DNA from 2 places in the Actinomadura sp. 1N219 genome. Region 2 is predicted to be linked to the other one. Evidence: predicted binding sites of a transcription regulator. Region 2 holds the regulator's gene; the other holds the start of a gene.
What was found. The regulator HrcA, encoded in region 2, represses chaperone genes, less so after heat shock. The targets are predictions, from matches to a motif close to TTGGCACTCTCNNNNNGAGAGTGCCAA.
Positions count from the first base shown of each region.

Region 1: the regulator HrcA is predicted to act here: its motif matches at 3,970-3,996, upstream of groL (chaperonin GroEL).

Region 1 is NZ_JBIRAY010000013.1:294,894-310,295, reverse strand. It holds gene ACH35V_RS33895 (hypothetical protein) at 11-367, opposite strand; gene ACH35V_RS33890 (phospholipid scramblase-related protein) at 452-1,039, opposite strand; gene ACH35V_RS33885 (phospholipid scramblase-related protein) at 1,353-1,961, opposite strand; gene groL (chaperonin GroEL) at 2,212-3,840, opposite strand; gene ACH35V_RS33875 (MoaD/ThiS family protein) at 4,490-4,768, opposite strand; gene thrC (threonine synthase) at 4,779-6,023, opposite strand; SAM riboswitch class I at 6,040-6,181, opposite strand; gene ACH35V_RS33865 (cation diffusion facilitator family transporter) at 6,297-7,289, opposite strand; gene ACH35V_RS33860 (trehalose-6-phosphate synthase) at 7,405-8,949, shown strand; gene ACH35V_RS33855 (sulfotransferase family protein) at 9,007-10,032, opposite strand; gene ACH35V_RS33850 (RNA polymerase sigma factor) at 10,159-10,710, opposite strand; gene ACH35V_RS33845 (serine/threonine-protein kinase) at 10,763-12,985, shown strand; gene ACH35V_RS33840 (PadR family transcriptional regulator) at 13,135-13,740, shown strand; gene ACH35V_RS33835 (hypothetical protein) at 13,871-14,983, opposite strand; gene otsB (trehalose-phosphatase) at 15,161-15,402, opposite strand, start outside.
Region 2 is NZ_JBIRAY010000002.1:346,379-361,780, forward strand. It holds gene ACH35V_RS10365 (PhoH family protein) at 1-439, opposite strand, end outside; gene ACH35V_RS10370 (histidine triad nucleotide-binding protein) at 644-988, opposite strand; gene ACH35V_RS10375 (SigE family RNA polymerase sigma factor) at 1,378-1,965, shown strand; gene ACH35V_RS10380 (hypothetical protein) at 1,962-2,651, shown strand; gene ACH35V_RS10385 (16S rRNA (uracil(1498)-N(3))-methyltransferase) at 2,661-3,392, opposite strand; gene dnaJ (molecular chaperone DnaJ) at 3,541-4,677, opposite strand; gene hrcA (heat-inducible transcriptional repressor HrcA) at 4,678-5,691, opposite strand; gene ACH35V_RS10400 (DUF3097 domain-containing protein) at 6,028-6,858, shown strand; gene hemW (radical SAM family heme chaperone HemW) at 6,901-8,109, opposite strand; gene ACH35V_RS10410 (hypothetical protein) at 8,193-8,633, opposite strand; gene ACH35V_RS10415 (hypothetical protein) at 8,981-10,384, shown strand; gene ACH35V_RS10420 (DUF4870 domain-containing protein) at 10,538-11,104, shown strand; gene lepA (translation elongation factor 4) at 11,111-12,955, opposite strand; gene rpsT (30S ribosomal protein S20) at 13,190-13,459, shown strand; gene ACH35V_RS10435 (RNA 2'-phosphotransferase) at 13,650-14,186, shown strand; gene ACH35V_RS10440 (hypothetical protein) at 14,128-14,655, opposite strand; gene ACH35V_RS10445 (LysR family transcriptional regulator) at 14,725-15,402, shown strand, end outside.

The DNA of each region.
Region 1 (15,402 bases), on a different contig from region 2:
GCGGGGCGGTTTACGGCTTGGCCAGGTATCCGCCGATGAAGAGGACGCCTTCGGCGAGGACCCAGACGATTGCCGCGACGGTGAGAAGGGCGTCCAGCCGATCGGGTTTCTGCCGTACGCCCGGCAGCGCCCACGCCGTCGCCGCGATGGCGAGGGCCAGAACGGCGACCGGTGCCGAGGCGCGGACGGCGTCGTCGAATCCCGCGCTGCATCCCGGATCGCGTTGTTCGTCCTCACCGCAGAATGCGGTGGCGCCCCAGCCGCCGAGCGCGGAGAAGGCCCAGAGGGCGGCCAGCACGCAGTTCGCGATCGTCGGAATCGCCGGCGAGATCCACCAGCTGTTCGGACGCCCGGGCGTGGCCTGCACGAACGGAACGTACCTCGCGGCGGCACGGCCGGGAAGCCCTCCGCGGGAACCCGTGAAGCCCCGCCCGGGAACCACGTCCGCGGATCAGGTGATCTCTTTGGCCTCGTGCAGGTTCATGTCCATCACGATCGCCGTCATGACGGCCATCGTCCGCAATGGTTCGGGCACGGGGTCGAAGATTTCCACGGCGTACTTGTCGGCCGTCGTCAGCAGGTGGGTGGCGAGGCCGGCCCATTTCTTCCGGACGTGGGCGACCTTGGCGCCGTCGGTGTCGGTCACCTCGAAGTTGTTCCGGGGCACGTCCACCGAGACGGCGCCGATCAGGGTGCCCTCGCCGTCGTAGACGACATAGCGGCGCCCCACCCGTTCGGTGACGAACGAGCCGAAGGCATCGCCTTCCGGGGTGAGGATCTCGGTGTATTCCCGGCCCCGCTGCTTGTCGACGATCACGACGGGGTCGCCGTCGGGCGTCGTCAGCACGACCGCCCGGGCGTCGAGGTTCGACTTGCCGCCGAACACGCCGCGCATCTCGGCGCGTCCCTCGTCGTCGGTGGGCGCCGCGATGGCGAGGACGGCGCCGCCGCCGTCGAGCACCTTGTACCGCGATTTGGCGAACGGGCCCCTCCGAGGCTGTTCGACCTTGAGCACCGAGGAGCTGAACACTTCGTTCACGCGTTCTCCTGCCTCATCGGCCGCACAGGCGACCTTCTGTTCACCGTCCCGGCGCGTCGGCACCCTTCGGTGCGCTGCGCCGTCCAAGCGGCGATCCTGCCAAGCCCGGCCGTTCAGCGGAAGCACATTCCGGAGCCGACCGCGCCGCCGAGCGCGCGTTGCCTGGGCTGACCTGCGCAGGGGACTTCGAGTATCACGTCCGGGAAACTGACTTGTGTCCGCCGGACGGCTTCGTTCAGGTTGACGATTGCCCGGTCGGGGTCCTGGTGTCCTTCATGGCCGATATGGAGCGCGACCGGCGGCGCGGGCCTGGTCAGGGTGTCAGGCCGTCGAGGAAATCCGGCACGTCCTTTCCCTCGTACAACATCAGGTCGAGTCCGATCGGCGCCGCCACGACGAGTATCCGCAGCGGGTCGGGCAGCGTGTGGAAGAACGTCACCGAGTAGCGGTCCGCGGTGGTCAGCAGTTCGGTCGCCATGCCCTTCCATTTCTTGTCGACTTGCGCGACGTGGGTTCCGGCGGGGTCCAGCACCTTGAACTTCCTGGCGGTCTTGTTTCCGTCCAGCCTGCCGACAGGACGCTCCGCCGCGTCGAGCAGCAGATAGCGCCATTCGTAGGCGTCCATCCGGATCGAGCCGTGCAGGGTGCCGTCGGGTGTGCTGACCCATGTCGCGCGGGTGGTCTTCGGGCGTTCGATCAACAGGACCGGTGTGCCCTGGGCGTTCTCCACCTGGACGGTCCGCTGATCGCTGCCGTCGAGCATCACCGCTCGCCACGCCTGGCGCTTCAGCGACACGGATCGCTCTTCCGCTCTGGCCAGCAGGGTGCCGCCCGCGTCGAACACCTTGTACTGGGACTTCGCGGAAGGGAGGCGGCGCGGCTGTTCGATCTTGAGCACGGGAGAACTGAAGAGGTCGCTCACATGTCCTCCTTAACGCCGTCCTCCGGCGTGGACGTCCGGGTCCAGGACGGCCGGCCGCCGGGGCTGCCGGAGCGAACGAGGCGGTGCCCTCAGCAGGCCGAGCACCCTGATCAGTTTGTCTGACGTGCGAGGGTTCGGGCAGGTTCGGCCGCGCGCCCGGAATGCGCGAAACAGCCGAAGGGACGGCCCCGTACAGGACCGTCCCTTCGTATGCGTGCCGAGTCGGACGCCAGAACCCGATGGAGCCGGGTCAGAAGTCCATGCCGCCGGCGTCGGGCATGCCGCCCGCCGGGGCCGGGTTCTTCTCCGGCTTCTCGGCGATGACCGCCTCGGTGGTCAGGAACAGCGCGGCGATCGACGACGCGTTCTGCAGCGCGGACCGGGTGACCTTGGCCGGGTCGATGATCCCCGCTTCGAACATGTTGACGTAGTCGCCGCTCGCGGCGTTGAGGCCCTCGCCCGGGGTCAGGTTGCGGACCCGCTCCACCACGACGCCGCCCTCGAGACCGGCGTTGACGGCGATCTGCTTCAGCGGCTCCTCCAGAGCGCGCTTCACGATGTTCGCGCCGGTGGCCTCGTCGCCCGCGAGCTCCAGCTTGTCGAACGCCTTGGTGCCGGCCTGGATCAGCGCGACGCCGCCACCGGGGACGATGCCCTCCTCAACCGCGGCCTTGGCGTTGCGGACGGCGTCCTCGATGCGGTGCTTGCGCTCCTTGAGCTCCACCTCGGTCGCGGCGCCGGCCTTGATGACCGCGACACCGCCCGCGAGCTTGGCCAGCCGCTCCTGCAGCTTCTCGCGGTCGTAGTCGGAGTCGGTGTTGTCGATCTCGGTGCGGATCTGGTTGACCCGGCCCGCGATCTCGTTGGCGTCACCGGCGCCGTCCACGATCGTGGTCTCGTCCTTGGCGATGACGATCTTGCGCGCCCGGCCGAGCATGTCGACCGAGGTGTTCTCCAGCTTGAGGCCGACGTCCTCGCTGATGACCTGGCCGCCGGTCAGCGTGGCGATGTCGCCCAGCATGGCCTTGCGGCGGTCGCCGAAGCCCGGCGCCTTCACGGCGACGGACTTGAAGATCCCGCGGATCTTGTTGACGACCAGCGTGGCCAGGGCCTCGCCCTCGACGTCCTCCGCGATGATCAGCAGCGGCTTGCCGGACTGCATGACGCCCTCGAGCACGGGCAGCAGGTCCTTGTTCGCCGACACCTTGCCCTGAACGATCAGGATGTACGGGTCCTCGAGGACCGCCTCCATCCGCTCGGGGTCGGTCACGAAGTAGTGCGAGATGTAGCCCTTGTCGAAGCGCATCCCCTCGGTGAGCTCGAGCTCCAGACCGAACGTCTGGCTCTCCTCGACCGTGATGACGCCTTCCTTGCCGACCTTGTCCATCGCCTCGGCGATCATCTCGCCGATCTGCGGGTCGCCGGCGGAGATCGACGCCGTGGACGCGATCTGCTCCTTGGTCTCCACGTCCTTGGCGAGCTTGGACAGCTCCTCGCTCACCCGCTCGACCGCGGACTCGATGCCGCGCTTCAGCGACATCGGGTTCGCGCCGGCCGCCACGTTCCGCAGCCCCTCGCGCACCAGCGCCTGGGCCAGGACGGTGGCGGTCGTGGTGCCGTCACCCGCGACGTCGTCGGTCTTCTTGGCGACCTCCTTGACGAGCTCCGCCCCGATCTTCTCCCACGGGTCCTCGAGCTCGATCTCCTTGGCGATTGACACACCGTCGTTCGTGATCGTGGGGGCGCCCCACTTCTTCTCCAGCACGACGTTGCGGCCCTTGGGACCAAGGGTCACCTTGACGGCGTCGGCGAGCTGGTTCATGCCGCGCTCGAGACCGCGGCGGGCCTCCTCGTCGAACGCGATCATCTTTGCAGCCATAGGCTCCAGTCCTCCCGGAACAAGGTGGCTTAGACGGATCGAGCCGACGCCCGCGACGGACGGCCCCCGCCGACGACTGCCATTCCGTCGCCGGACTGAGGCCTCATCGCCCCGACCCAGACTGTGAAGTTGTCACTCTCCACAGTAGAGTGCCAACCGTTTGTTTAGCACTCTACCCTGCCGAGTGCAAGCGACGTGCACCCTCGTCCACCGAACCGTCACCAACCAGCCCCAACCCGTCCCACCTGCGTCGAAACCCCGTTCTGGGACGTCAGGGGTGTGCGGCTGTGATCCGCTGTTTGCGGTCGTCCCCCCGGTATTCGCGGGACGAGGACCCGAGGGTGATGGGCCCGGGCGCTGCTTCGATGCGCCGGTTCACGTCGTCGATGCAGTGAGCATATGTGCTCTGCAGCACGGCCACCGAGTGCCCGGTACGAGCCGTCACGTTGGCCGCCGGCATCCCACCGTCCGGCCGGACGGTCGGCACTTGCGCCTGTCGTCGCAGTTTCTTGGGCAGGGGCGCATCAAGTCCTCGGCTCGGAGGACGAGTCCGCGTCTGGGGAGGCTCGTGAATTCAGGTTGGCCTAGTGCGACGGCTGAGTGGGTTGGGCTCGATCCTGGCGCTGGGTGCGCCAGGATCGAGTCGGGGTCAGCCGCCGGCTACGGCGGGGATGATCGAGACCTGGGCGCCCTCGGGGGTCGGGGTGTCGAGGCCGTCGGCGAAGCGGACGTCCTCGTCGCCGACGTAGACGTTGACGAAGCGGCGGATCTTGCCGGCGTCGTCCAGGATGCGGGCGGAGATGCCGGTGTAGCTGGCCTCCAGGTCGGCGACGACGGCGCGCAGGGTGGCGCCCTCGGCCTTCACCTCCGACTCGCCGCCGGTGTAGGTCCGCAGGATCGTCGGGATACGGACGGACACGCTGCTCATGGTGCTCCTTTCAGGCGAGGCCCGCGGCGCGGAACGCTTCCAGGGACGGGGCGATGTTCGCGGACGGCGCGACGACGGGTGCGACGGCGTCCAGGGTCTTCAGGCCGTCCCCCGAGTTGATGATCACGGTTTCGGCGGACGGGTCCAGAGCGCCGGTCGCGATGAGTTTACGGAGGGTCGCGACCGTGACGCCGCCCGCGGTCTCGCCGAAGATTCCCTCGGTGCGGGCGAGCAGCCGGATGCCCTCGACGACCTCGTCGTCGGCGACGTCCTCGACGGAGCCGTTGGTGCGGCGGGCGACGTCCAGGACGTATGGGCCGTCGGCGGGGTTGCCGATGGCGAGGGACTTGGCGATCGTGTCCGGCTTCACCGGGCGGATGACGTCGTGGCCGGCCTTGAACGCGTCGGCGACCGGGGCGCAGCCGGTGGCCTGGGCGCCGAAGACGCGGTAGGGCTTGTCCTCGACGAGGCCCAGTTTGATCAGTTCCTGGAACGCCTTGTCGATCTTGGTGAGCTGGGAGCCGGACGCGACCGGGACGACGATCTGGTCGGGCAGCCGCCAGCCGAGCTGCTCGGCGATCTCGTAGCCGAGGGTCTTGGAGCCCTCCGCGTAGTAGGGGCGGACGTTGACGTTGACGAACGCCCAGTCGTCCTGCTCGCCGGCGATCTCGGAGGCCAGGCGGTTGACGTCGTCGTAGTTGCCGTCGACCGTCACGAACGTCCCGGCGTAGACGGCGGTGGTGATGATCTTCTGTGCTTCGAGGTTGGACGGGACGAACACTGCGCTGCGGATCCCGGCGCGGGCCGCGGCCGCGGCGACGGCGTTGGCGAGGTTGCCGGTGGACGGGCAGGCCAGCACCTTGAAGCCGAGCTCGCGGGCGGCGGCGAGCGCCACGGCGACGACGCGGTCCTTGAACGAGTGGGTCGGGTTGCCGCTGTCGTCCTTCACCCACAGGCTCTGCAGGCCGAGGCTCTCGGCGAGGTTGTCGGCGCGGACGAGGCGGGTGAAGCCGGGCTCGGTGTTGGGCGTGTCCGTGATCGTGGCGGGGACGGGCAGCAGGCCCTTGTAACGCCAGATGTTGCGCGGCCCGGACTCGATGCTCGCGCGGGTGACTCCCCCGAAGTCGTAGGCGATCTCCAGGGGGCCGAAACACTCTTCGCAGGCGTAGTGAGGCCCGAGGTCGCGGGACGTGCCGCATTCGCGGCAGACGAGAGCGGTGGCTGGTCCGAGGTCCGTGGCAGGCGTGATGGCCATGGGTGCGAGGCCTTTCTTCCCATCTTTCCTGCGCCACCTTGGTCGCAGGCCGGAGTTGGCACCATCTCCCGGCCGGCCCCGCAGGATCGCGAGTACGCCTGAGCCGGGTGGTTGCCGGGGCTTCGTCGGGCCGGTCCCTCCACCCCTCTGGATGAGCGATATTCAGTTGTGAGCCACGAGCGCTGAGCGCTCGTATGCGTGACTTTACCTGATCTGACCGGATGCCAGACAGGTGGGTCCGTCGATTGAGACGTTACCCGGGCGCCTTCTTGATCACGCGTGTTCCTCGGTGCGGCGGGCGGCTTCGGTGGGGCCCCGGGCGGCGTCAGCGGGGTGCTGAGCGGCGTCGGCGGGGTGCTGGGTGGGGTCGAGGAAGACGTGGCCGATGTCCGGGATCCGGTCCCTGAGCCGCCGGTCGATGTCGCCTGCGACGTCCTCGGCCTCGTCGGCGCTGATGTCGTCGGAGAAGTGGACCTTGGCGGCGACGAGGATCCGCTCGGGGCCGAAATGCATGGTGAGCAGCTCGTCCACGCCGGTCACGCCGGGAGCGCCGGTGATCTCGGCGCGGATGCGGCGCTGCGCGGCCGGATCGGCGGCCTGGCCGATGAGCAGGCCGACGCTCTCGCGTCCGATCGACACCGCCAGGACGACGAGGAGCAGGCCGATCAGGACGGACGCGAGACCGTCCCAGAAGCCGGAGCCGGTGATCTCGCGGAGCGTCAGCCCGGCGGCGGCGAGCGCGAGGCCGATCATCGCGGCGGTGTCCTCGAACAGCGCGGTCTTGAACGTGACGTCGGGCGAGCGGCGGACGTGGTCGACGAGGTCGCGGCCGTTGTCGCGGGTCTCCTTGCGCGCCTGGTGGAAGGCGCGGATCCAGGACGTCCCCTCCAGGACGAAGGCGAGCGCGAGGACGGCGTAGGCCAGCCACACGCTCGTCCCGGTGCCGCCGTGGCCCGTCATGGTCAGGACGCCCTCGAAGACGGAGAACCCGGCTCCGGCCACGAAGATCCCGAATGCGGCGAGCAGCGACCAGACGTACCGCTCGTTGCCGTATCCGAACGGGTGGCGCCGGTCGGGAGGACGTTCGCTGCGCCGCAGGGAGGCGAGGAGGAAACTCTGGTTGAGGGTGTCCGCCACGGAGTGCGCGCCTTCCGCGAGCATCGCGCTGGACCCGGCCAGGAGCCCGGCGATGAGCTTGGTGATCGCGAGGATGAGGTTCGCCGCACCGGCGACGAGCACGGTCTTCGTCGTCTCGGACCTGCTCATCTCGGACGGCTACCCGCCGCTTTGCCCACTAATCGCTGCCGGCCGGGCGGTGGGTGTCGGGTGCGGCGTGTGGGTCGCTTTGAAGGGCCTCCACGCCAACTGAGACCCTGCCGGTATGAGCCAAGTGCTGGTGGCGTCGAACCGCGGCCCGGTGTCGTTCTCGCTGTCGGAGGACGGGGAGCTCACCATGCGGCGTGGGGGCGGCGGGCTTGTGTCGGGTCTGGCCGCTGTGACGGGCGCGGCACGGGAACCCGGTCCGGTGCTTGGCGCAGGGGCGCGTTCGATGCCGTCTGCAGAGGCCGAGGCGGAGGCGGCTGCGGATGCGGAGGGCGCGAGGGCGTCTGCGGACGCTCCGGGTGTGCTTTGGGTGTGTGCGAGCTTGGGTGAGGCCGACCGAACGGCTGCTCGACGTTCGCCGGACGGCCGTATCGACCTCGCGGGGTACGAGACGGGTGGTGCGGCAGTGCGGATGCTGGACATCCCCGAGGGGACGTTCCACCGTGCCTACAACGCCGTTGCCAACTCGACGCTGTGGTTCGTCCACCACCTTCTGTACGACACGCCGCGCAGCCCGCATTTCGACGCTCGCGCCCGCCGCGACTGGCAGTCGTATGAGGCGTACAACGCGGCGTTCGCAGATGCTCTGGCGCGTGACGCCGCGCCAGGGGCGAAGGCCGCGATCCAGGACTATCACCTGTCGCTGGCACCGCAGATGCTGCGGGAGCGGCGTCCCGACCTGAAAATCGTGCACTTCTCGCACACGCCTTGGGCGCCGCCTGAGTACTACCGGCTGCTCCCTGACGACATTGGCTCGCAGATCCTTCTGGGCATCCTCGGCGCCGACCATGCTGGGTTCCTCACCGAGCGATGGGCGTCCGCGTTCCTCGACTGTTGCGAAATGCTGCCGGGTGCACGCGTTGACCGTGCGGCCCGTACGGTCACCTGTTCGGGACACGTCACGCGCGTAGGCTTCCATGGGCTCGGTGTCGACGGGACGGCGTTGCGCCAACGCGCCGCCGAACAGGACGTCGCGGAACGGGCGCGCGCGCTGCGTGAACAGGTGGGCGGCCGTCAGCTCATCGTGCGTGTCGACCGGACGGAACTCTCCAAGAACATCGTGCGTGGGCTCGCTGCCTACCGTGAACTGCTCGTCAACCATCCCGAGTGGCGTGGACGTGTGGTGCATCTGGCGTTCGCGTACCCGTCCCGCTATGACCTGCCCGAGTACCGGGAGTACACCGCCGCCGTCGAGCGGACGGCGAAGCAGATCACCGAGGAGTTCGGCACGGCGGACTGGGATCCGCTGATCCTCCAGGTGAACGACGACTATCCGCGCTCGCTCGCCGCGTACGGCCTTGCGGACGTGCTGCTCGTCAACCCGATCAGGGACGGGATGAACCTGGTCGCGAAGGAGGGGCCCGTCCTGTCGGAACGCGGCTGCGCGCTCGTTCTGTCCAGGGAGGCGGGCGCGGCGGCAGAGCTTTCCGACGACGCGCTGACCGTCAACCCATTCGACGTGTCACAGACCGCCGAGACCCTGCACCGCGCCTTGCTGATGCCGCGGAACGAACGGTCCGAACGCTGCGGACGCCTCGCCGCTGCCGCGACCGCCCTCCCACCGCAGCGCTGGTTCGCCGACCAGCTCGCCGCCCTCGACTAGCCCCGACCGACGCCCGTCCTTGGCTGGCGACGGCCCTCGGCTAACGGCCTGCGTGCGTTAGGCGGTGGTGGCCCGGGCGGGTTCTGGGGTCAGGAGGCATTCGACCGAGTTGGGTTCGTGGCGCTGTTTCCAGCGTTCGCGTAGTGCCGCCTTGCTCTGCGCCATGCGGCGGTGGGTGCTGACCTTGGCGAAGCGGGTGAGCTGGGACGCGGGCGGCTTGGGCAGGCCGCTCGGCTCGTACCCGTACTCGGCGAGCCGCTCGCCGAACGCGGCCTCCGCCAGGCTGATCTGCTGGGAGTCGAGGCGCTGCGCCCACGAGCCGACGCGGGTGGTGGTGACGGCGTCCTTCGTCCGCCCGTGCCATTTCTTCCGCGGCGAGACGGTCTTCTTCGCGACGCCGCCGGGGTTCGTCATCGCCGGGTCGTACTCCTCGCCGAGGAACCCGCAGAGCCTGGTCAGCTCGTCGGCCGGGTCGGCGACGAGACGCTCGTACTGCAGTTCGTAGTAGGCGTCGGAGCCGAGGCGGTCGGCCAGCCGGCGGCCGCGGTCGATGGCCTCCCGCCAGATGCAGATGGCGTGGTGGAGGTCCTGGTCGTACCAGGGCATCTCCAGGAGCGAGGCGACGCAGTCCCGGCCGTCCCGGACGAGGTGGACGAACTGCGCGTCCGGGAACATCCGCAGCAGCGCGCCGACGTGCCGGAAGTAGCTCGGACGCTTGTCGCCCCAGCGCGGCTTGCCGAACCGGCGCGCGTACGCGCGGAACACGACGCCGATCGCCGAGCCCAGCGTGGGCGGCCCGGCGACGATCTCGTCGGCGACCTCGGCGGCGTCCAGGCCGAGCGCGTGGAACTTGGTCGACCTGTCGGCCGTGATCCACTCCGCCAGCGCCCGTCTGTTCTCCCTGACCTCCAGGTCACCGAACTCGCACCTCGCCGTATAGGCCGGGAGGAGGAACTTCGTCTCCACCGGGATCGCGAGGCGGGGATGCGCGTGCAGCATCAGCTGGAGCAGCGTCGTCCCCGAGCGAGGACACCCGAGGATGAAGATCGGACGGTCGTGGCGGGGGTCCGGGCCTGATGACATGCACGGCATGGTGGCTCAACCGCCCCGCCGGCGGCCGGGATGATGGACGCACCGTTGCCGTCCGATTACCGACGTTTGACGGGGTCGGGCGCCGTGTTCCGTCTACGCGCGTTCGCGCCTGGTGGGTCAGCTGTAGGAGTCGCCCAGTGTCTGCCTGACCTGCTTGCGCGCCTCGTGGATGCGGGACTTGACCGTGCCGAGCGGCAGCCCGAGCTGCTCGGCGATCTCCGCGTACTCCAGCTGGGACACGTCCCGCAGGACGAGGGCCTGGATGAGGTCCGGCTTGCGGGCCTCCAGGTCCTCCATGGCGTCCAGGATGTCGACGCGGGAACCGGCGATGACGCTGGTCCGGCGGGGGTCCGGGCGCTGCTGCGGGAGCTCGCCCGCCTGCTCCACCGAGCGGCGCTTCAGCGACCGGTAGGTGGAGCGGGCGGAGTTGGCGACGACGACGTGCAGCCACGTGCTGAACCTCGACCGGCCCTCGAACCGGTGAATGTTCCGCGCGACCTGCAGCAACGCGTCCTGGCATGCCTCCTCGGCGTCCTGCCGGCAGGGCAGGAAGCGGGAGCTGTGCCGCAGGACGTCCGGCTCGATCTTGCGGAGGAGCTCATTCAGGGCGCCCTGGTCGCCCGCCGCGGCCTTGACCGCCAGCTCCTCGGTCCTCTCGTCGAATGCCATGCCGCCTCAATGCTTGTTCGCACACTCACCCCGTTGTTGGGATGATACGGGAGTGTCTTTCCCACCATCAGTAGGCCGTTACCGGATCGACCGCGTCCTGGGTTCGGGGGCGTTCGCCTCTGTATGGCTGGGTCACGACGATGCCCTGGACTCCCAGGTGGCCATAAAGGTCCTGTCCGGAAGCCTGATCGACGATCTCGATGTGCGCAACCGTTTCCTGGAGGAGGCCCGCATCCTGCGCCGCGCCGACTCGGAGCGGCTGGTCCGCGTGCACGACATCGGGGAGCTGCCTGACGGACGGCCCTACTTCGTGATGTCGTACGCCGACCGCGGGACGCTCGGCGACCGCATGCGTGAGCGGCCACTTCCGGTCAGCGAGGCGGTCGCGCTCGCCGAGGAGATCGCGTACGGCGTCGAGGTGATCAACACGCTGGGCGTGATCCACCGCGATCTGAAGCCGTCCAACGTGCTGTTCCAGTCGACCGCGGACGGCGGCGAGAAGCTGCTGATCGCCGACCTGGGGCTGGCGAAGGCGCTCGCGCACGCGTCCGGGGCGTTCACGCTGCCGGTCGGGACGCCCGGATACATGTCGCCGGAGCAGGCGAGGTTCGGCGGCGGCCTGGACGTCCGCGCCGACGTGTACGGTCTCGGCGCGCTGACCTACCACATGCTCACCGGACGCGCTCCGGGCCCGGCGCCGGTCAAGTCGCCGCCGAGCGAACTGCGCGAGGGCGTGACGGCCGCGTTCGACCAGGTGGTGCTGCGGGCCCTTGAGGTCGAACGGGAGAAGCGGTGGCCGACCGCGGAGGCGTTCGCCGAGGCGCTGTCCACGCTGCGTCCGACGACGGCGCCCGCCCCGGCGTCCAGCGTGGCCGCGCCGTCGTACGTGCCTTCGGTGCCGCACATCGACGCGGACGCGACCGTCCAGGACTTCTACCGCGACGGGAAGCTCATCCGTCCGCCCGGCCCGGCGCAGGCACCAGCGCAGTCACCCTCCCCTGGGCAGGCGTCGGCGCCTGTTCAAGGTCAGGCGCCCGGGCAAGGTCAGGGGGCCGGGCAAGGTCAGGGGGCGGGTGGCGGGCCGCGGGACATGCAGACGCGGTTCGACCAGCCCGCGGAGGACGACGCGCGCACGTCCGAGATGCGCCTCCCGCCCGGCCGGCAGGACGGCGAGCAGACGGTCGTGGACGAGCCGAGCGGACGTGCCACGCCGTTCGGGCAGGGAGAGCCGGCGACCGCTCCCGACAACGGCCGTCCGGCACCGATGCAAGCCCCGTATCCAGCGCCTGTGCATCCGCCTGGCCCCGGTGGCCCCGGTGGCGCCGGGCAGGGCGGCGGCGGTACCAGCGACGGCAACACGGCCGTGTTCCCCATGCAGTCTCCGCAGAACGGCACGCCACAGGGCGTCCAGCCGATGGGCCCCGGCCAAGGTCCGGGTCAGGCTCCGAGTCCGGGCCAGAGTCCGGGGCCGGGCGGCCCGCATCCTTATGGCGGCCAGCAGGTTCCGCCGCCGCCCACCGGGTTCCAGGCACCTCCGGGGCCGGTCCAGGGCGGGGGGCAGGGCCCTGGCGGTAAGTCCGGTCTGCTGAGCAGGCTTCGGGGCGGCGGCGGGTCGTCCGGGCCGCCCGGCGGCGGTGGCGGTGGCGGCGGAGCTCCGAAGAAGTTCGTCACGCCGCTGATCATCACCGTGGTCGTCCTGGTGGTCGCGCTGATCGGCGGCCTGACCCTCGGCGTGCTGTTCTCCGGCGACGACGGAGGCGGCGGCAAGGACAAGAAGAAGACGCCCGGGATACCGCAGGACTTCGTCGCGATAGCCCACGACACGGGCAAGATCAAGGCCGCGGTGCCGAAGGTCTGGCCGAAGGGCACGGCGGAGTCGACGTGGTCGCCGTCCACCGTCAACCTCAACGACGCCCAGCCGCGCCCGGTGCTCCGCGCGACGCCGAACAAGGCGGCGTTCCTGGGCGACGGCAAGGGCCCGGGGGTCTTCATCGGCGTGACCACGGACGTGCGGCCCGGCCAGCTGCCGCCGCCGAGCGTGTCCGTCCACGCGCAGTGCACGAAGGCCGAGCCGGAGAACTACACCACTCCGGACAAGGCCCTCAGCGGGACGATCATGCGCTTCACCGCCTGCAAGGTCGGCACGCCGTCGGTCACCGAGGTCGGCCTGCGCGACAAGTCGGGCAAGTTCGGGCTGTGGATTCGCGTCAAGGAGACCGACGACCGCGAGGCGACGAAGGACATCCTCGACAGCCTGAAGGTCACCGGCCCCTGACGACAGCCCTCCCTCACCCCTTCTGACCTGCCAGATCGCAGCGGTCATGGTGCCCTGCGCTCTCTTCGTGCTACCCAGGTGTTGCATCGCGACCTGTTTCCGATATATCGTTAATGCATCGCAACCGATCACTAATGAAGGAGACTGCGATGCACGAGCACAAGATGAGAAGGCGCGGCGGCTTCCGGGGACCCCAGGAGCGCGAGCGCCGCGGGGATCCGTTCGGAGCGTGGGGTCCCGGCGGCCCGGGCGGCGGACCCGGCTTCGGTCCCGGTCCCGGCCATCGCGGACGCGGTGGACGCGGGCGGCGGGCCCGGCGCGGGAACGTCCGCGCGGCCCTGCTGGCCCTGCTCGCCGAGCGGGCCATGCACGGCTACGAGATGATCCAGGAGCTGGACGAACGCACCGGCGGCGTCTGGCGTCCGAGCCCCGGCTCGGTCTACCCCACCCTCCAGATGCTGGAGGACGAGGGCCTGGTCACCAGCCAGGAGGACGGCGGCAAGCGCCTGTTCTCGCTCACCGACGCGGGCCGCGAGGAGGCGTCGGCGCAGACCACCGTCCCCTGGGACGAGGTCACCGAGGCCGCCGGCGAGAACGTCATGCGCGGACGCGAGGCCATCGGCCAGCTGATGGTCGCGCTCCAGCAGGTCATGGCGGTCGGCAGCGAGGCCCAGAAGGCGCGTGCGCTGGACGTCGTCAACGACTCCCGCCGCCGCCTCTACGGCATCCTCGCCGACGACCCCGAAGCCGAATAGGCCCGATGCCGGATGAACGCGGAGCGACCCAGGCCCGCCTCGCCCGGAACTCGACCGACTGGAAACGCACCGGGCCGGAAACGTGCCCGATTGGAACCGCCGCGGCTGTGACAGCCGCGGCGGTTCTGCGTCAGCGCGGGAACGGGGCCTGTTTCGCCAGTTGGTCGGCCATGTAGAGCTGCTTCCACACGTACAGCCCCATGTCCCTGCGGGAGATCTCACGCTGGACGGGGACGTCCACCGTGGCCCGCACCAAATACGTCGCGCCCGGCGGCATGTACGTGTCGCCGCCCTCGCCCGGCATCGGCTCGCCGCCGCTCAGCCGCCGCACGACCCGGCTCTTGGTCGGCGGAGTGCACATGTCCTCGGGGACGCCGGCCTGCGGCATGCAGCGTCCCCGCGCGTCCGGCGCGACCAGGGCGCGCTTGACGAACACGTCGCCGGGGAAGTCGAGCAGCACCTTCTGGTTCGTCGGGTTCGTCAGGAGGTACTCGACGTAGGCGAACGACGTCCCGGACGGCGGTGACTGGAACGTCGTCACCACGCCGTCTGCCACTCCGCTGCCCACCGCCGCGATCCGGTATTTGGCGCCGTCGGCCGTGCCGACCTCGATGGCCTTCCCGGCGCGGGGCAGCGGCACGTCCGGGCCCTTCGCTCCGGCCGCCGGTCCGGTGGCGGTGTCGCCGTCCCCGGATCCGCGCGTCAGGACGAGCCCGACCGTGATCAGTCCCGCCAGGACGAGAACGCCCGCCGCGGCGAGCCCGCCGCGACGTCCACCCGTCCGGCGCGTCGTGCCCTGCCGGGCCCGCCGTCGCGATCCGAGCCGCACCTGCACGCCGCTCGTTTCGCGGACGCCCATCGGCCCGGTCGCGGACAGCGGCTCGTCCGGCTCCATGAAGGCGTCCTGAGCCTCGGGGACCCCCGTCCACAGCGCGTCGCCGCTACGTTCAGGCGGCTCAGGTGGACGGCCGGCCACGAACTTGTCGGTCGGCTGCGGGCCTTGCTTGTGCGGGGTCGGCGAAGGCTTGGGCGGGGTCGGTGAAGCTTCCGGGGTGGACGGCGGGTGGACGATCGGACGTGACGGAGCGCCCGGCGGGATGGGCCCGGTCGGCGGTGACGGCTGCGGGGAGCGTCCGGGGTGGATCGGGGTGCCGTCCCTGGGCGTGGCCTTGGCGGGGACGGCATGGGGAGGCGTGTGACTGACGTCGCCCGGACGGCGCGGGACTCCCGATTCCGTGTCCACCGTCAACCTCCCCGTGGTCGTGCGCGGTCCCCCGTGAACCACATATGCCGCAATACACCATATTTTGACTCAATTGGACGTACGGTCCACGCTCGCCCCAGAGGTCGCGCGAAATCCGACGAATCGGCACGCGGTTCTTGTCACTCCTCCGACAACGGGAGGGGTCGGCGGTCCCGGTCAGAACGAGTCGGCGAGCGACTCCAGGAGGCCGACGACGCCGGACGGCCCGTCCACCACCAGGTCCGCCCGTTCGGCCAGTGCCGTGACCTCGGTGGATCCACTGCAGACCAGCACGCCGGGCACGCCCTCCGCGCGCAGCGACTCGACGGCGTCGAACGCGGCGAGGTCGCCGAGGTCGTCCCCGGCGAACAGGACGGCGGACGGGCGCCCCCCGCGCTCGCCGACGAACGTGCGCAGCG
Region 2 (15,402 bases):
CGTCGACGTAGCGGCGCTGGTTCAGCGTCTTCGGGCGGATCGTCCGGCCGCGGCTGGACAGCACGTCCAGCGTGAGGACCTCGGCGGGACGCGCGCCGGTCTCGCCGCGCAGCATCGCCAGGCTGCGCTCGACGGCGTCGGGGGTGAGCTGCGTGCCGCCCTTCAGCAGTTCGAGCATCTCGGTGAAGAGCCGGGAGACCAGGTCGGTCTCGGCCTCCGGGCCGGTCACGGTGATCTCGTTGCCGCGGACGTGGATGTCGAGGTCGTCGCCGACCGCGCCCTCGATCGCGTGGAGGAGCTCATCCCGGGAGCCGAGCAGGCTCACCATCGAATGGTCGTCCGGCACCACGATCTTGATCTGGGAACGCGAGCCGTCCTGGTCGTCGCGTCCCGTCCGGGGCGAGGCGGGGGTGGACCTCGTGTGAGTTGATTCGACCATCAGCCGGGCCTTGCGGCCTCTCCGACCTGCCTTCTGTCTGCTCCGGGTGTCCAGGTGTGTCGCTTCCATCGTACTGGCCGCCCCCGACAGGACGCCGTTGGATTTTCCGCGTGGCGCAGGCGGCGCGCAGGCGCAGGTCGAGCGGGCCGGGCCGGGTCGGGCGGCCGGGCCGGACGGGCCGGGTGGACGGGTCGGCCGGACGGGTCAGCCGGGCGGCCAGTTGAGGCCACGGCCGCCGAGGACGTGCGCGTGCACGTGGAACACGGTCTGGCCGGCCTGCGCGCCGGTGTTGAACACGACGCGGTACCCGGTCTCGGCGACGCCCTCGTCGACGGCGACCTGGTGGGCCTCGCGGACCAGCTCGGCGAGCAGCTCGGCGTCGGACGCGGCGATCTCCGCGACGGTCGGATGGTGGTCCCGCGGGATGACCAGCACGTGCGTGGGCGCCTGCGGGTTGATGTCGCGGAACGCCACCGTCCCCGCCGACTCGCGGACGATCTTGGCGGGCACGTCCCCGGAAACGATCTTGCAGAACAGGCAGTCGGTCATCTGTCTCCCCTCGCCGGCGGCGGCCCGCCGTCCCTCGCGGGGCGCGCTCTCCCCTCGCGGACGCGCCGCGGACGCGCCGTGACCGCCCCGGAATCCTATCGATGCACGCGCGAACGTCCCTCGCGGCCTCCCGCAGTCGATAGAATCGATCCCTGATCGACCTTCCGATGCCGGCGGCATTCCGACCGTCAAATGGTTAAGGTTGTCAGCTCAAGGCGTACCCCCCGGTCCGCAGCGCACGGCGACAGGCACACCGCCTGGCGCCACGCATCGCGGCGCGCTCGGACCCGGGCCGGGAGCGCCCGATCCACGCCGCTCCGCAGGACCATCCGAATGGACGGCCGGGGGACGGCAAAGGCGGCGGATAGGTGACCGAGGCAAACCAGGACATGCCCTTTCGTAAACCGAGCGACGAGGGTACGCGTCCCACTGACGTGACCGAGACCCTCGTGGCCAGGGGCACGGCGGGCGCGGTGGCCGTCGCCTGGGACGCCGACCAGGCGGTGACGGCGCTGTACAGCGCCAACTACCGCTCGCTGGTGCGGCTCGCCGCCATGCTCGTCCGGGACGCGGGGACGGCCGAAGAGGTCGTCCAGGACGCGTTCGTCGCGATGCACGGCGGCTGGCGGCGCCTGCGCGACCCGGACAAGGCACTGTCCTACCTGCGCCAGTCGGTGGTGAACCGGTCGCGATCGGTGCTCCGGCACCGCGCCGTCGTCGAGAAGTACGCCCCGAAGGGCCTGCCGGACGCGCCGAGCGCGGAGGCCGGGGCGATCGGGGAGCTGGAACGCTCGGCGGTCATCGACGCGCTGTCCCGGCTGCCCGCACGCCAGCGGGAGGCGCTCGTCCTGCGTTACTACGCCGACCTGTCCGAAGCGGAGATCGCCAACGCGATGGGCATCTCCCGCGGCGCCGTGAAAAGCCACACGGCCCGCGGCATGACCTCGCTACGTAACGTCCTGGAGCAATTCTCATGACCACCGACCCCCACGACGAGCACGGCGAGGTCCTCCGCCGCGCCCTGAACGCGGAGGCGGAGACGGTCAACCCCGCAGGCGACGGCCTGGAGCGCATCCGGGCCCGCGTCACCGACGGCCCCGGCCGCCGGTTCGGTCTCGACCGTTTCGGCCTCGCCCGCTACGGGCTCGGGTTCGACCGGTTCACCGTCAACTGGGCGCGTCCCGTCCTCGCCGTGGCGGCGGCCGTGGCGATCGCCGGGCTGGGCGTGACCGCACCGCAGACCATCGACCTCATCCAGCAGTCGGTCGGCAGCAACGGGACGGCCGACGGCGACCGGGACCCCAACGGCGGCGAGCGCACCGGCGCGGGCGGCGACCCGCAGTTCCCCGACCCGTCCTCGCCCGGCGCCGGCGCGAGCGGCGACCCGAGCGGCCCGGTGTCGCCGAGCGCCAGCACCTCGCAGGGGATCTCGGCCTGCCGCATCCCGCCGGCGGCGAGCCCGCCGACCGCGGCCACGTCGCCCGCCCCGGACGCGACGCCCACGCCGTCGACCACCCCCTGCCCGGGCCACACGCCGTCGCAGACGCCGACCACGTCGCCGACGCCGACGACGTCCACGCCCGACCCCGGCAACCCCACCGACGAGCCGACCCCGTCCGTCACCAGCGAACCCGCCCAGGCGCCCGGCCCGGCGGGCTCCTGACGGGGCGCGTCACCAGCGGCCGGTCGCCGCGAGCAGGACCGCCGCGGCCGCCACCCCGGCCGTCGACGTGCGCAGGACGGTCGGGCCGAGCCGCGTGGGGCGCCCGCCCGCTTCGGCGAGGCGCTCCAGTTCGTCCTCGGTGATCCCGCCCTCGGGGCCCACCACGACCACGATGTCGCCCTCCGCGGGCGGCTCGACGGCGCTGAGCGGCGCGTCGGCCCCCTCGTGCAGGACGAGCGCCAGGGACGCGGCGGCGACCCGTCCGGCCACGTCGCCGGTGGACGCCAGGCCGGCGATCTCGGGGAAGCGGCTGCGGCGCGCCTGCTTGCCCGCCTCCCGCGCGGCGCCGCGCCAGCGGGCGAGGGCCTTCTCACGGCGTTCGGGACGCCACTGCGTGACGCACCGCGCCGCCGCCCACGGGACGATCTCGTCCACCCCGGCCTCGGTCATCGTCTCGACGGCCAGCTCGCCCCTGTCCCCCTTCGGGAGCGCCTGGACGACCACGATGCGGGGCGAGGGCGGCGGCTGCCGGTGCCGGGCCAGCACGTCCAGCGTGAGGGACGCGCGGCCCGCGTCGGCGACGACGCATTCGGCGAGGAGGCCCGCGCCGTCGGTCAGGTCGACGCGCTCACCGGGCCGCAGCCGCCGCACGGTCGCCGCGTGCCGCCCCTCGGGCCCGTCGAGGACGACGCTGCCGCGTTCCAGCGCGTCCGTCGCGGCGAGGAACACCGGCGGGCTCATGCGCGTCCCCCTGCGGATTTCGGTGGCCGTCCAGGCTCACGGGTCGTCCAGGCTCGCTGGCCGTCCAGGTCACTGGCCGTCCAGGTCACTGGTCCCCGTGCTCTGAGGTGCCGCGGCGGCCTTCCTCGTAGGCCGCCGCCGCTGCTCTTCAGTGCTGGTTGAAGACGTCCTTGAGGCGGGAGAACATGCCGCGCTGCCCCGGCGCGAACTTGCCGGGCGGACGTTCCTCGCCGCGCAGGGTCGCGAGCTGCCGCAGCAGCTCCTCCTGCTCCTCGTCGAGCCGGTTCGGAGTCTCCACGTTCACATGGATCATCAGGTCGCCGCGGCCGCTCTCGTTGAGGTGCCGGACGCCCCGGTTGTACAGCGTGATGACCTGCCCGGACTGCGTGCCGGGCTTGATGTCGACGCTCTCGGCGGCGTCCAGCGTCTCGATGGTGACGCTGGTGCCGAGCGCCGCCGCCGTCATCGGGATCTCGACCGTGCAATGCAGGTCGTCGCCCTCCCGCTCGAAGATCGCGTGCGGCTTCTCCACGATCTGCAGGAACAGGTCGCCGGGCGGGCCGCCGCCCGGGCCGACCTCGCCCTCCCCGGCGAGCTGGATGTGGATGCCGTTCTCCACGCCCGCCGGGATCTTGACCTTGACGGTCCGGCGGGTGCGGACGCGGCCGTCCCCCGAGCACTCGGTGCACGGGTTGCGGATCACCGAGCCGAACCCGCCGCACGCCGGGCAGGGCCTGGCCGTCATGACCTGGCCGAGGAACGACCGCTGGACCTGCTGCACCTCGCCGCGCCCGTGGCACGTCTCGCACGTGTCCGGGTGGGTGCCGGGCGCGCAGCCCGACCCCTCGCAGCCGGTGCAGACCACGGCGGTGTCGATGGACAGCTCGCGGGTCGTGCCGAACGCGGTCTCGCTGAGGTCGAGCTCGACCGGCAGCGTCGCGTTCCGGCCGCGCCGCGCCCGGGTCCGCGGGCCCCGCGACGTCGCGGTGCCGAAGAAGGCGTCCATGATGTCGCTGAACGGGAACCCGGCGCCGCCGAAGCCGCCGGCGCCGCCCGCGCCGCCGCCCGGCGCGAACGGGTCCGCGCCCAGGTCGTACATCTCGCGCTTCTTCGGGTCGGAGAGCACCTCGTACGCCTGGGTGATCTCCTTGAACCTGTCCTGGGTCTCCGGATCCGGGTTGACGTCCGGGTGGAGCTCCCGCGCGAGCCGGCGATAGGCCCTCTTGACCTCGTCGGCGCTGGCGTCCCGCCGGACGCCCAGGGTCGCGTAGTAGTCGTTGGCCACTTACGACCCCGCCAGGATCTGTCCCACGTAGCGTGCCACTGCCCGTACCGCTCCCATCGTGCTGGGGTAATCCATGCGTGTAGGCCCGAGCACTCCCAGCCGGGCCAGTGTGAGGTCGCCCACGCCGTAGTCGGCGGCGACGACCGAGGTCGACCGGAGCCCCAGATCGGGGTTCTCGGTGCCGATCCGCACCGTAACTTTAGAGGAATCGCCGGTCTCGCCGAGCAGCCGCATCAGCACCACCTGCTCTTCGAGCGCCACGAGAACCTCCCTCAGGCTCTGCGAGAAGTCCACCGCGGCGAGGTTGGCCGCACCCGCGAAGACGATCTTCTCCTCGTGCTTCTCGACGAGGGTCTCCAGCAGCACCGACAGCACCGACGCGGCGAGCGGACGCTCGTCCGCCCCCACCTTGTCGGGCAGGTCCGCCACCGCGGTCGGCACGTCGCCGAGGCCGAGCCCGTCGAGGCACGTGTTGAGCAACGCCCGCAGGTGCCCGATCGATTCCTCCGACACCGTGCCGCCGGATTCGATCACCCGCTGCTCGACGCGCCCCGTGTTGGTGATCAGGACGAGCAGCAGCCGCCCCTCGGCGACCGGGACCAGCTCGACGTGCCGCACCGACGAGCGCGTCAGCGACGGGTACTGCACGACGGCGACCTGCCGGGTGAGCTGCGCGAGCAGCCGCACCGTCCGGCCGACGACGTCGTCGAGGTCGTAGGCGCCGGACAGGAACGTCTCGATCGCGCGGCGCTCGGCGACCGACAGCGGCTTGATCGTGGACAGCCGGTCGACGAACAGCCGGTAGCCCTTGTCGGTGGGGACGCGCCCGGCGCTGGTGTGCGGCTGGGTGATGTACCCCTGCTCCTCCAGCACCGCCATGTCGTTGCGGATGGTGGCCGGGGACACGCCGAGGTTGTGCCGGTCCGCCAGCGCCTTCGAGCCCACCGGCTCGTTGGTGGAGACGAAGTCCTCCACGATGGCGCGCAGGACGGCGAGCTTCCGGTCGTCCAGCACCTGGTCACCTCCTTCGTCCCGCCGGGCCCGTGCCGCCGGCGCCCCCGCGCCGCTGGCACTCCATACTCCCGAGTGCCAATTGTACGGCCCGGAGACCCGGACCGGAGTGCCCGCGCGGACTCGCCGCACGGCTGCGCGATCCTATCCGTTCCGGACACAGGCTCCCATTCCGTAGGACGCGCCCGCCCCGCCCCCGGAGGACCCGCCCGCGCCCGAGGGTGGGCCGCGCGCCACCCCGAGGGTGGGCCACGCGCCAAGCCGAGGTAGGCCGCGCGCCACGCCGAGGGACGAGGGGCGACGCCGGACGGGCGTCCCGCCGGGTTAATGTGCGGACCCGTGCGGAGTAAGAAATACGGCAACGATGTGCTGGCCGGCGACTGGCGCAGGCCCCGCAAGGGCCAGATCCCGGAGGTCCCGGCCGAGCCCGGCCTGGTCGCCGAGGACCCCGGCAGCGGTTTCTGCGGCGCCGTCGTCGGCTGCGACAAGTTCGGCGTCACCCTGGAGGACCGGTTCGGCAAGCGGCGCGTGTTCCCGCTGACCAAGTCCGGATTCCTCATCGACGGCAAGCCCGTCACGCTCGTCCGGCCCAGCGCGGCGCCCGGCGCGGCGCCCGGCGGACGGCCTGCGCGTTCCGCGTCGGGCTCCATCGCCGTCCAGGGGCTGCGGGCGAAGGTGGCCAAGGAGAGCCGGATCTACGTGGAGGGCGTCCACGACGCCGAGCTGGTCGAGAAGATCTGGGGCCACGATCTGCGGGTCGAGGGCGTCGTCGTGGAGTACCTCGAAGGCGTGGACGACCTGCCCGCCATCGTCGAGGAGTTCGGCCCGGACGGCGACCGCCGCCTCGGCGTGCTCGTCGACCATCTGGTGGACGGCTCCAAGGAATCCCGGATCGCCGCGCGGATCTCGTCGCCGCACGTCCTCGTCACCGGGCATCCGTTCATCGACATCTGGGAGGCGGTCAAGCCCGCGTCCGTGGGCATCCGCGCCTGGCCGCGCATCCCTCGCGGCATTCCGTGGAAGGAGGGCGTCGTCGCAGAGCTGGGTTGGGGCGACGACACGGGCGCGGCCTGGAAGCGCATCCTGGGTTCGGTGAACAGCTACACGGACCTGGAGCCCGCCCTCCTAGGCCGCGTGGAAGAACTCATCGATTTCGTCACCGTCCCCTAGGCGTCTCCTGGGCCTCCCCTGGGGCCCTCTCCTGGGCGTCCGCTAGACGAGGTCGCGGACGACGGCGTCGGCCAGGAGGCGTCCGCGCAGGGTGAGCACCGCGCGGCCCTGCTCGTAGGGGGCGGGCTCTAGGAGGCCGTCGTCGATCGCCTCGCGGACGGCCTTGTCGTCCAGCAAATCGGTGGAGCAGCCCTTGGCGAGCCGTAGTTCGAGCATGATCCGCTCTACGCGACGATCGTCGTCGTCCAGGATCTCTCTGGCGTGTGCCGGGGTCGTGCCTTCCGCGAGGCGGGCCGCGTAGGCGGCCGGGTGTTTGACGTTCCACCAGCGGGTTCCGCCGACGTGGCTGTGCGCCCCCGGGCCGACGCCCCACCAGTCGGCGCCCGCCCAATACAGCATGTTGTGGCGGCAGACGGCGTCTGGGGCGGCGGCCCAGTTGGAGATCTCGTACCAGTGCAGGCCGCGGGCGGACAGCATCTCGTCCGCGATCAGGTAGCGGTCGGCCATGGCGTCGTCGTCGGGCGCCGTCAGTTCGCCTCTCCGGACCTGCGCCGCCAGGCGTGTGCCGTCCTCGACGATGAGCGCGTACGCCGACACGTGGTCGGGGTCGGCGTTCAAGGCGGCTTCCAGAGAGGCCCGCCAGTCGTCGTCGGTTTCGCCTGGCGTCCCGTAGATGAGGTCGAGGTTGATGTGCTCGAACCCTGCCTGTCGCGTCCAGTCCACTACCTGCGGGACGCGTCCCGGCGTATGAGCGCGCTCCAGGACGGCCAGGACGTGCTCGCGCGCGCTCTGCATTCCGTACGAGACGCGCGTGAACCCGACTTCCCGCAGCCTGCCCACATATCTTTCGTCCACCGACTCGGGATTGGCTTCCGTCGTGACCTCAGCGCCCGGTGCGAGCCCGAACTCGGCGTCGATCGCGTCCAGGACGCGCCCCAGATCCTCGGCCGGCAGAAGGGTCGGAGTGCCCCCGCCCACGAAAACCGTCTCGACGGGCAGGTCCACGTCGCCCAGCACCCGCCGGGCCATCCGCACCTCTTGCACGGCGGTGTCGGCGTAGGAGTCGCGGCTAGCCCCCGGACCAAGCTCCGTCGCCGTGTAGGTGTTGAAATCGCAGTATCCGCAACGCGTCACACAGAACGGCACATGCACGTAGAACGCGAACGGTCGCGTTCCAAGGCCGTCCAGGGAGCGGCCGGGCAACGCACCGTCCGCGGGGACGGGGTCGCCATCAGGAAGGGTCGAGGGCACGCTTCAAGTCTGCCCTGCCCAACCCCCTGCCCCGTCCGGTCACGCTGGTCTTCTGTTCAAGTCTGGCTAGGTGTCAAGTCTGGCTAGGCGTCGCTGAGTCTTTCGCGGAGCCAGTCCGGGATGTGCTCGTCCGTGCGGGGGAAGCGGTCGAGGTCCATGGCGTACGCGGACGACGTGAGAGGCGGCGTGAAGTCCGGTTCGCCGTCGTAGTCGAACTCGGCGCTGAAGCGGCCCGAGCGCTCGACCTGGAGGCGGGCGGTGAACCAGGCGCCCTTGCCCTGCCGGTACATGACGCGGCGCAGCTCGTCCATCTTCCCGACCGCCTGGCCGGGCGGCATGGCCGTGCGGCGCTCTCCGTCCGGGCCCTCGACCTCCAGGGACGCGCTGTCGATGCCGACCGTCGCGCGGAACTCGAAGTCGAGCCGCTCCCATCCGGACGGGGCGGCGGTCCGGAGCGCGCGGACGGCGCCGTTCACCGTCTCCCGCTCCTTCGCAGAGCGCAGTACCTGCTCGGGGTCGGTCACGGTGCCTCCGGAGATCGGCGATGTCTGTGATCGGCACTAGCGGTCGACCCCGCGTTGGCAGTCGATCGGCCCAGTGGTGGATCGGCGCAGTCAGATGATCGGCATTGGTGGTTGATCGGCACGGTACCCGTCCGACCGTACCGACATATACCTCCAGACCAAGCAGCCCCTGCCGTGTCGCGCTTTCACAAACGGATCCTCACGCGCACCGGCACGCGCCGCCACGCTACGGAGCCGTCACCGCGGTGCGGCCGTAACCACCATGAACCCGGCACCCATGAACCCGACACCCACGGGGGACCGGGACTTCACCGGAACGCAACACGCGCGGCCTAGCTTCGCTGATCATGAGAAACCGTGCGCGTCATGCCGTGCTCGCGTTGACCGGCGCCGCCCTCGCCGGCGCTCCCCTCCTCCTCTGCGCCTCCCCCGCGTCCGCCGGCGCGCCCGGCGTGATCAGCGTCCATCGCGACGGGCCCGCGAAGTCGCTGCCGTTCACCGCCCGGCGGGACGGCGAGGCCGTGATCTCCTTCGCCGCCTCCGCCCCCGGCGTCTCCTGGGCCCGGAAGGGCGCCGAGTCCGCCGTCGTGGCGATCTCCGTGGACGGACGGCACGTGACCGACCTCGTCGTCCCGTCGTCCGAGCCGGTGTCCCGGAGCCTCGGCCTGGGCCACGTCGGTCCCGGAAAGCACGAGGTCACGCTGCAGTTCGCGAAGGGCAGCGCGCCCGCCGCCCGCCGCGTCACCCTCCGGCGGCCCGCCGTCGAGGTGCCGGACGCCGAAGCGGTCGCCCTGCGCCACGCCCCGATCGTCGTCGGACGGACGGGATGGCCGCTAGGCGACCCGTACCAGAACGCCACCACCGACACCCCGCTCGTCGCGTGGCACGAGACGCGGCCCGCCGCCGCGCCCGGCCACAAGATCATCGAGTACTCGGTGGTGTGGAGCAACGAGGACGGCGGCACCGACTCGCCCGCGCTGATGGCCCGCTGGGGCCGCACGACCGACATCGAATGGGTCTACCGGGTCGAGGTGGACGAATCCGGCGACCGCGTCGACGGCACCGCCGTGTACCAGGCGCCGATGCACATGACGCTCAAGTTCCGGGGACGCTACGAGGGCGACCATCCGGTGCTGCAGACCTGCACGTCCAACAACAACATGTGCGACGTGATCTCCCCTGAGCCGCCGCTGCGCTTCCTCCTCGACGCGTCCAGGACGCGCCCGGACGGCCGCGCCCGCGAGGTCGTCATGGACCGCGAGCCGTGGACGTACCGGATCGCGGCGCAGGAGATGGTCCGCGAAGGGAAGATCGAGATGCCGTCCGACCCGGCGACACGCGAGGTCGGCGACCAGCGCACGTACCTTTTCGTCGAGTTCGCCAAGAAGACGGGCACCCCGACGGGGACGGGTTCGGTGCCGGGTGTGGCGCTCGGCGTCCGGCTCAAGGGCGACCCGTCCGCGCTCTACCGGTCCGACCACGACCAGCCGACCTGGTCGATCGACCGTGACGGCGCGGTCGCCACCACCGTCGAGCTGCCGGAAGGGACTGCGGTCTCCGATATCGCGTCGATCGAGGCCATTCGCCGTCCGACCGGGTCCGGGGACAATGGCGCACCGGCCACGGTCACGTCCATCAACCGGGGATTCTTCCTGGACGACGCGTATCTGCCGCAGCCTTCGTCCATCGACTGGAAGGGTTCGGTGACGGTCACGCAGGAGAAGCCGTCCGCCGTGGTGTGGCGTCCCTGATTCCGACCCGCCCCCGCCCGGCCGTGGCGCGAAACGGCCACGGGCCGGGCGGACGCGGGAACCCTAGCGAACTACGGGCGCGTCCAAGGAGTCATACACTTTCGCCATAGGTCGCACAGCGAACGCGTAGCGAACTAGGAGAGGACACCCGCCATGGCCTACGGGCCTCCCCCGTCGCCCGGCCACGGGCAGCAGCCCGAACGGCAACAGCAGGCCCCCTGGCAGCAGCCCGGAAACATGTGGCAGCAACCACAGCAGCCACAGCAACAGCCCCCGCCGCCGCAGCAGCAGCAACCGCAGCAACCCGGCGGTGGCCAGGCCCCCTGGCAGCAGCAGCCTCAGCAGCCGCAGGGCGGCGGCACCGTCCAGATACCCGGCCACTTCGGCCCCGTCAGCGACGACGAAAGAACCTGGTCGCTCATGGCGTACGTGGGCCAGTTCCTCGTCAGCGCCATCGCACCGGCCGTCGTCTACGTCGGCAAGGCGCGCTCGCCGTTCGCGCGCAAGCACGCGGTGCAGGGCCTCAACATGAGCCTGGCGGCCATCGCCGTCTGGTTCGTCTTCGGGCTGCTGTCGCTGGCCGTCGAGCTGTTCATCTGGGTGCCGCTGGCGTTCACGGCCGTCGTGATGTTCTTCCTCGTCTACGCGGGACAGGCCGCCAACCGCGGCGAGTTCCGCCGCGTCCCGGCCGCGGTGGCCTGGCCCCTGCTGAAGAAGTAGGCGGGGCTACTTCCTGCCCTTGTCGGTGGGCTCGCCACCGCCCGTGGACAGCGCCGCGACGAAGGCCTCCTGCGGGACGTCCACCCGCCCGATGGTCTTCATCCGCTTCTTGCCCTCCTTCTGCTTCTCCAGCAGCTTGCGCTTGCGGGAGATGTCGCCGCCGTAGCATTTGGCGAGGACGTCCTTGCGGATGGCGCGGATGTTCTCCCGCGCGATGATGCGCGCGCCGATCGCCGCCTGGATCGGCACCTCGTACTGCTGGCGCGGGATCAGCTCCTTGAGCTTGGACGTCATCATCAGCCCGTACTCGCGCGCCTTGTCCCGGTGGACGATCTGGCTGAACGCGTCCACCGACTCGCCCTGCAGCAGGATGTCGACCTTCACCAGGTCGGACTCCAGCTCCCCGCTCGGCTCGTAGTCCAGCGACGCGTACCCGCGGGTCCGCGACTTCAGCTGGTCGAAGAAGTCGAAGATGATCTCGGCGAGCGGGAGCGTGTAGCGGATCTCGACGCGGTCCTCCGACAGGTAGTCCATCCCGAGCAGCATCCCGCGCCGCCCCTGGCACAGCTCCATGATCGCGCCGATGTGCTCGGACGGGCTCAGCAGCGTCGCCTTCACCACCGGCTCGTACACGCCCCCGATCTTGCCCTCGGGGAACTCGCTGGGGTTGGTGACGGTGTGCTCCGACCCGTCCTCCATCGTCACGCGGTACACCACGTTCGGCGCGGTCGAGATCAGCGACAGGCCCGACTCGCGTTCCAGCCGCTCCCGGACGATCTCCATGTGCAGCAGCCCGAGGAACCCGCAGCGGAACCCGAACCCGAGCGCCGCCGACGTCTCCGGCTCGTACACGAGCGCGGCGTCGTTCAGCTGCAGCTTGTCGAGCGCGTCCCGCAGCTCGGGGTACTGGTCGCCGTCCACCGGGTACAGGCCGGAGAACACCATCGGCTTCGGGTCGCGGTAGCCGCCGAGCGCCTGGGGCGCCCGCCGGGACGCGCCGGTCACGGTGTCGCCGACCCTGGCCTGCCGTACGTCCTTCACCCCGGTGATCAGGTATCCGACCTCGCCGACGCCGAGGCCCTGCACGGACACCGGCTCCGGGGAGATCACGCCGACCTCCAGGGTCTCGTGCGCCGACCCGGTCGACATCATCAGGCTCTTCTCGCGCCGCGACAGGTGCCCGTCGATGATCCGGACATAGGTGACGACGCCGCGGTAGGTGTCGTACACCGAGTCGAAGATCAGCGCGCGGGCGGGCCCGTCGGGGTCGCCGACCGGCGCCGGCACCTCCTCGACGATCTTGTCGAGCAGCTCCCGGACGCCCTCGCCCGTCTTGCCCGACACGCGCAGCACGTCCGACGGCTCGCAGCCGATGATCCCGGCCAGCTCCTCCGCGTACTTGTCCGGCTGCGCCGCCGGGAGGTCGATCTTGTTGAGGACGGGGATCAGGTGCAGGTCGGCCTCAAGGGCCAGGTACAGGTTGGCCAGGGTCTGCGCCTCGATGCCCTGCGCCGCGTCCACCAGCAGGACGGCGCCCTCGCACGCGGCCAGCGACCGCGACACCTCGTAGGAGAAGTCGACGTGCCCCGGCGTGTCGATCAGGTTGAGGACGTGGTCGACGCCGCCGGACGTCCACGGCAGCCGGACCGCCTGGCTCTTGATCGTGATGCCGCGCTCGCGCTCGATGTCCATGCGGTCGAGGTACTGAGCGCGCATCTGGCGCTCCTCGACCACGCCGGTCAGCTGCAGCATCCGGTCCGCGAGGGTCGACTTGCCATGGTCGATGTGCGCGATGATGCAGAAGTTGCGGATGATCGCGGGATCGGTCTTGTCAGGATCAGGCGCTCGCACCGGGGTCCGTTCGCATACTCACTGGTGGACATGAATGTGTACCCCCATGGTCCCATGCCGGACTCGATGCTCCGTGCAAGGCCTGGTTTGGGGCGGGGCCCGGTGATTGGTAGGCTGTGCGCTTGCGTGTGGCGTAGCGTCGTGCCCCGGGGCACCGTCCCGCCCCCGTTCAGACATTCGTCAGGGCCTGCGGATGAGCAGGCGACTATCGCGACCAAGCTGAGGCACTACGACGTGGCTAACATCAAGTCCCAGATCAAGCGCAACAAGCAGAACGAGAAGGCGCGCCTGCGCAACAAGGCCGTCAAGTCGGAACTGAAGACGGCGATCCGCAAGTTCCGCGAGGCCGCCGAGGGCGGCAACGTCGAGGACGCCGTCGCCGCCCAGCGCCACGCCGCGCGCAAGCTGGACAAGGCCGTCAGCAAGGGCGTCATCCACAAGAACCAGGCCGCCAACCGCAAGTCGGCGATCGCCAAGCGCGCCGCCGCCCTGCAGGCCAAGTAAGAGCCGACCCGACGCCGGGCCAGCGCTGAGCGGGCGCCAGGTCAGCACCCGCAAATGCCGGGCCAGGGCCGGGCAGGCACCGGGCCAGGGCCCACGACGCCCGGCGCCAGGCTCGCAACGCCCGCACGCATGCAAGCACGGGGCCGGCCACCGAAGCCGGCCCCGACGCATATCCGGACGCATATATCCCATGGACGAGCGGCGCGCGACGAGGATCTCCAAATACCTCGCCCTGCATCTGCGGCACCACCCCGAGCGGATCGGCCTCGCCCTCGACGCCGAAGGCTGGGCCGACGTCACCGAACTGCTCGCGGCCGCCGACCGCCACTCATTCCCGTTGACGCGCGCCGAACTCGAACACGTCGTCGCCGCCAACGACAAGAAACGCTACGAGCTGGACGGGAACCGGATCAGAGCCGCCCAGGGGCATTCCGTCCCGGTGGATCTGAACCTCCCGCCGGCGCCCCCGCCTGAATTCCTGTACCACGGCACCGTCCGCCGTTCCGTGGAATCGATCCTGCGCGAAGGGCTCCGGCCCATGGGACGGAACGACGTGCACCTGTCCCCCGACCGCGAAACGGCTCGGAGCGTCGGCGCCCGCCGGGGCCGGCCCGTCATCCTGACCGTTCTCGCCGGACGGATGGCCGCCGACGGGCACGAATTCCGCGTCAGCGCGAACGGCGTGTGGCTGACCGGCTCCGTCCCGCCGGAATATCTTCGAGAATGACCTCGGCGGCGCCCCAGTCGGGGACGTGCCGCACCCATTCGGGCGCTTCCGCCGTCCCGAACAGGTACCGGTAGGGGACGACGTCGCGAATGGCGCGATGCACGTCCAGGCGGTCGTCGATCATGTGTGTGATCCCGAGTTCCTCGCAGTGCTGCGCCTTTTCCGGCCGCTTCCTGCAGAACCGGACGTTCTGTCTGGGCAGGCCCGTCCGCCGGTAGAAGTCATGGTGGTCGAGCCATGCCAGCGTCCGCTTCCGCACGCGGTCGCCGCACTTGGAGATGATCCAGGCCCGTCCGCCGAACGCCTCGATCAGTCCTGGCAGCACCTCGTACACCCCCGCCGTCGCGGGCGAGGCGAGCGCCTCCTCGAAACTCCCGCCGAGGAACGCGGTGTCGTCGTCACCGGGGGCCAGCAGCCCGCCGTGAATGACCCGGCCGAAATCGACGCCGAGCCTGGGTTCGCCATTCATGCCCCAACTCTCCGACACCGCGCCCTAAAGCAGAACTATTAACTAAGCCACCATCTATAATCACTGCCTATGGACCTGAGTCGCCTCTCCACGGACGCGCTCGCCTCGTTCGCCGTCTTCGCCGACCACCTCAACTTCACCCGCGCCGCCGAGGAACTCCACATCTCCCAGCCCGCCCTCCACGTCAAGGTGCGGAAACTCGCCGACGCCCTCGGCCGCCCCCTCTACACCCGGCACGGCCGCCGCCTCGCCCTGACCCCCGCCGGCGAGCAGGTCGCCCGCTTCGCCCGCGACCTCGACGCCCGCATGACCGCGTTCCTCGCGGACGTCCACGGCACCGCCCCTGGCCGCGTCGCGACCCTCGCCGCCGGTGAGGGCGCCTACCTGTACCTGCTCGGCGACGTCGTCCACCCCGGCATCCGCCTCATCAACGGCGACCGCGGCCGGACGCTCACCGCCGTCCGCACCGGCCGCGCCGACCTCGGCGTCGCCGTCCTGGACGTGGTGCCCGCCGACGTCGAGACCGTCCTGCTCGCCTCCTACCCGCAGGTCCTGGTCATGCCGGACGACCATCCCCTCGCCGCGCGGCCCCACCTCACCCTCTCCGACCTCGCGGGGACGTCCCTCGTCGTCCCCCCGCCCACCGGCCCGCACCGCGCCACCCTCGAACGCGCCCTCCGCGCCGCCGACGTCCCCTGGTCACTCGCGGTCGAGGCCGAGGGCTGGCCGCTCATGCTGCATTTCGTG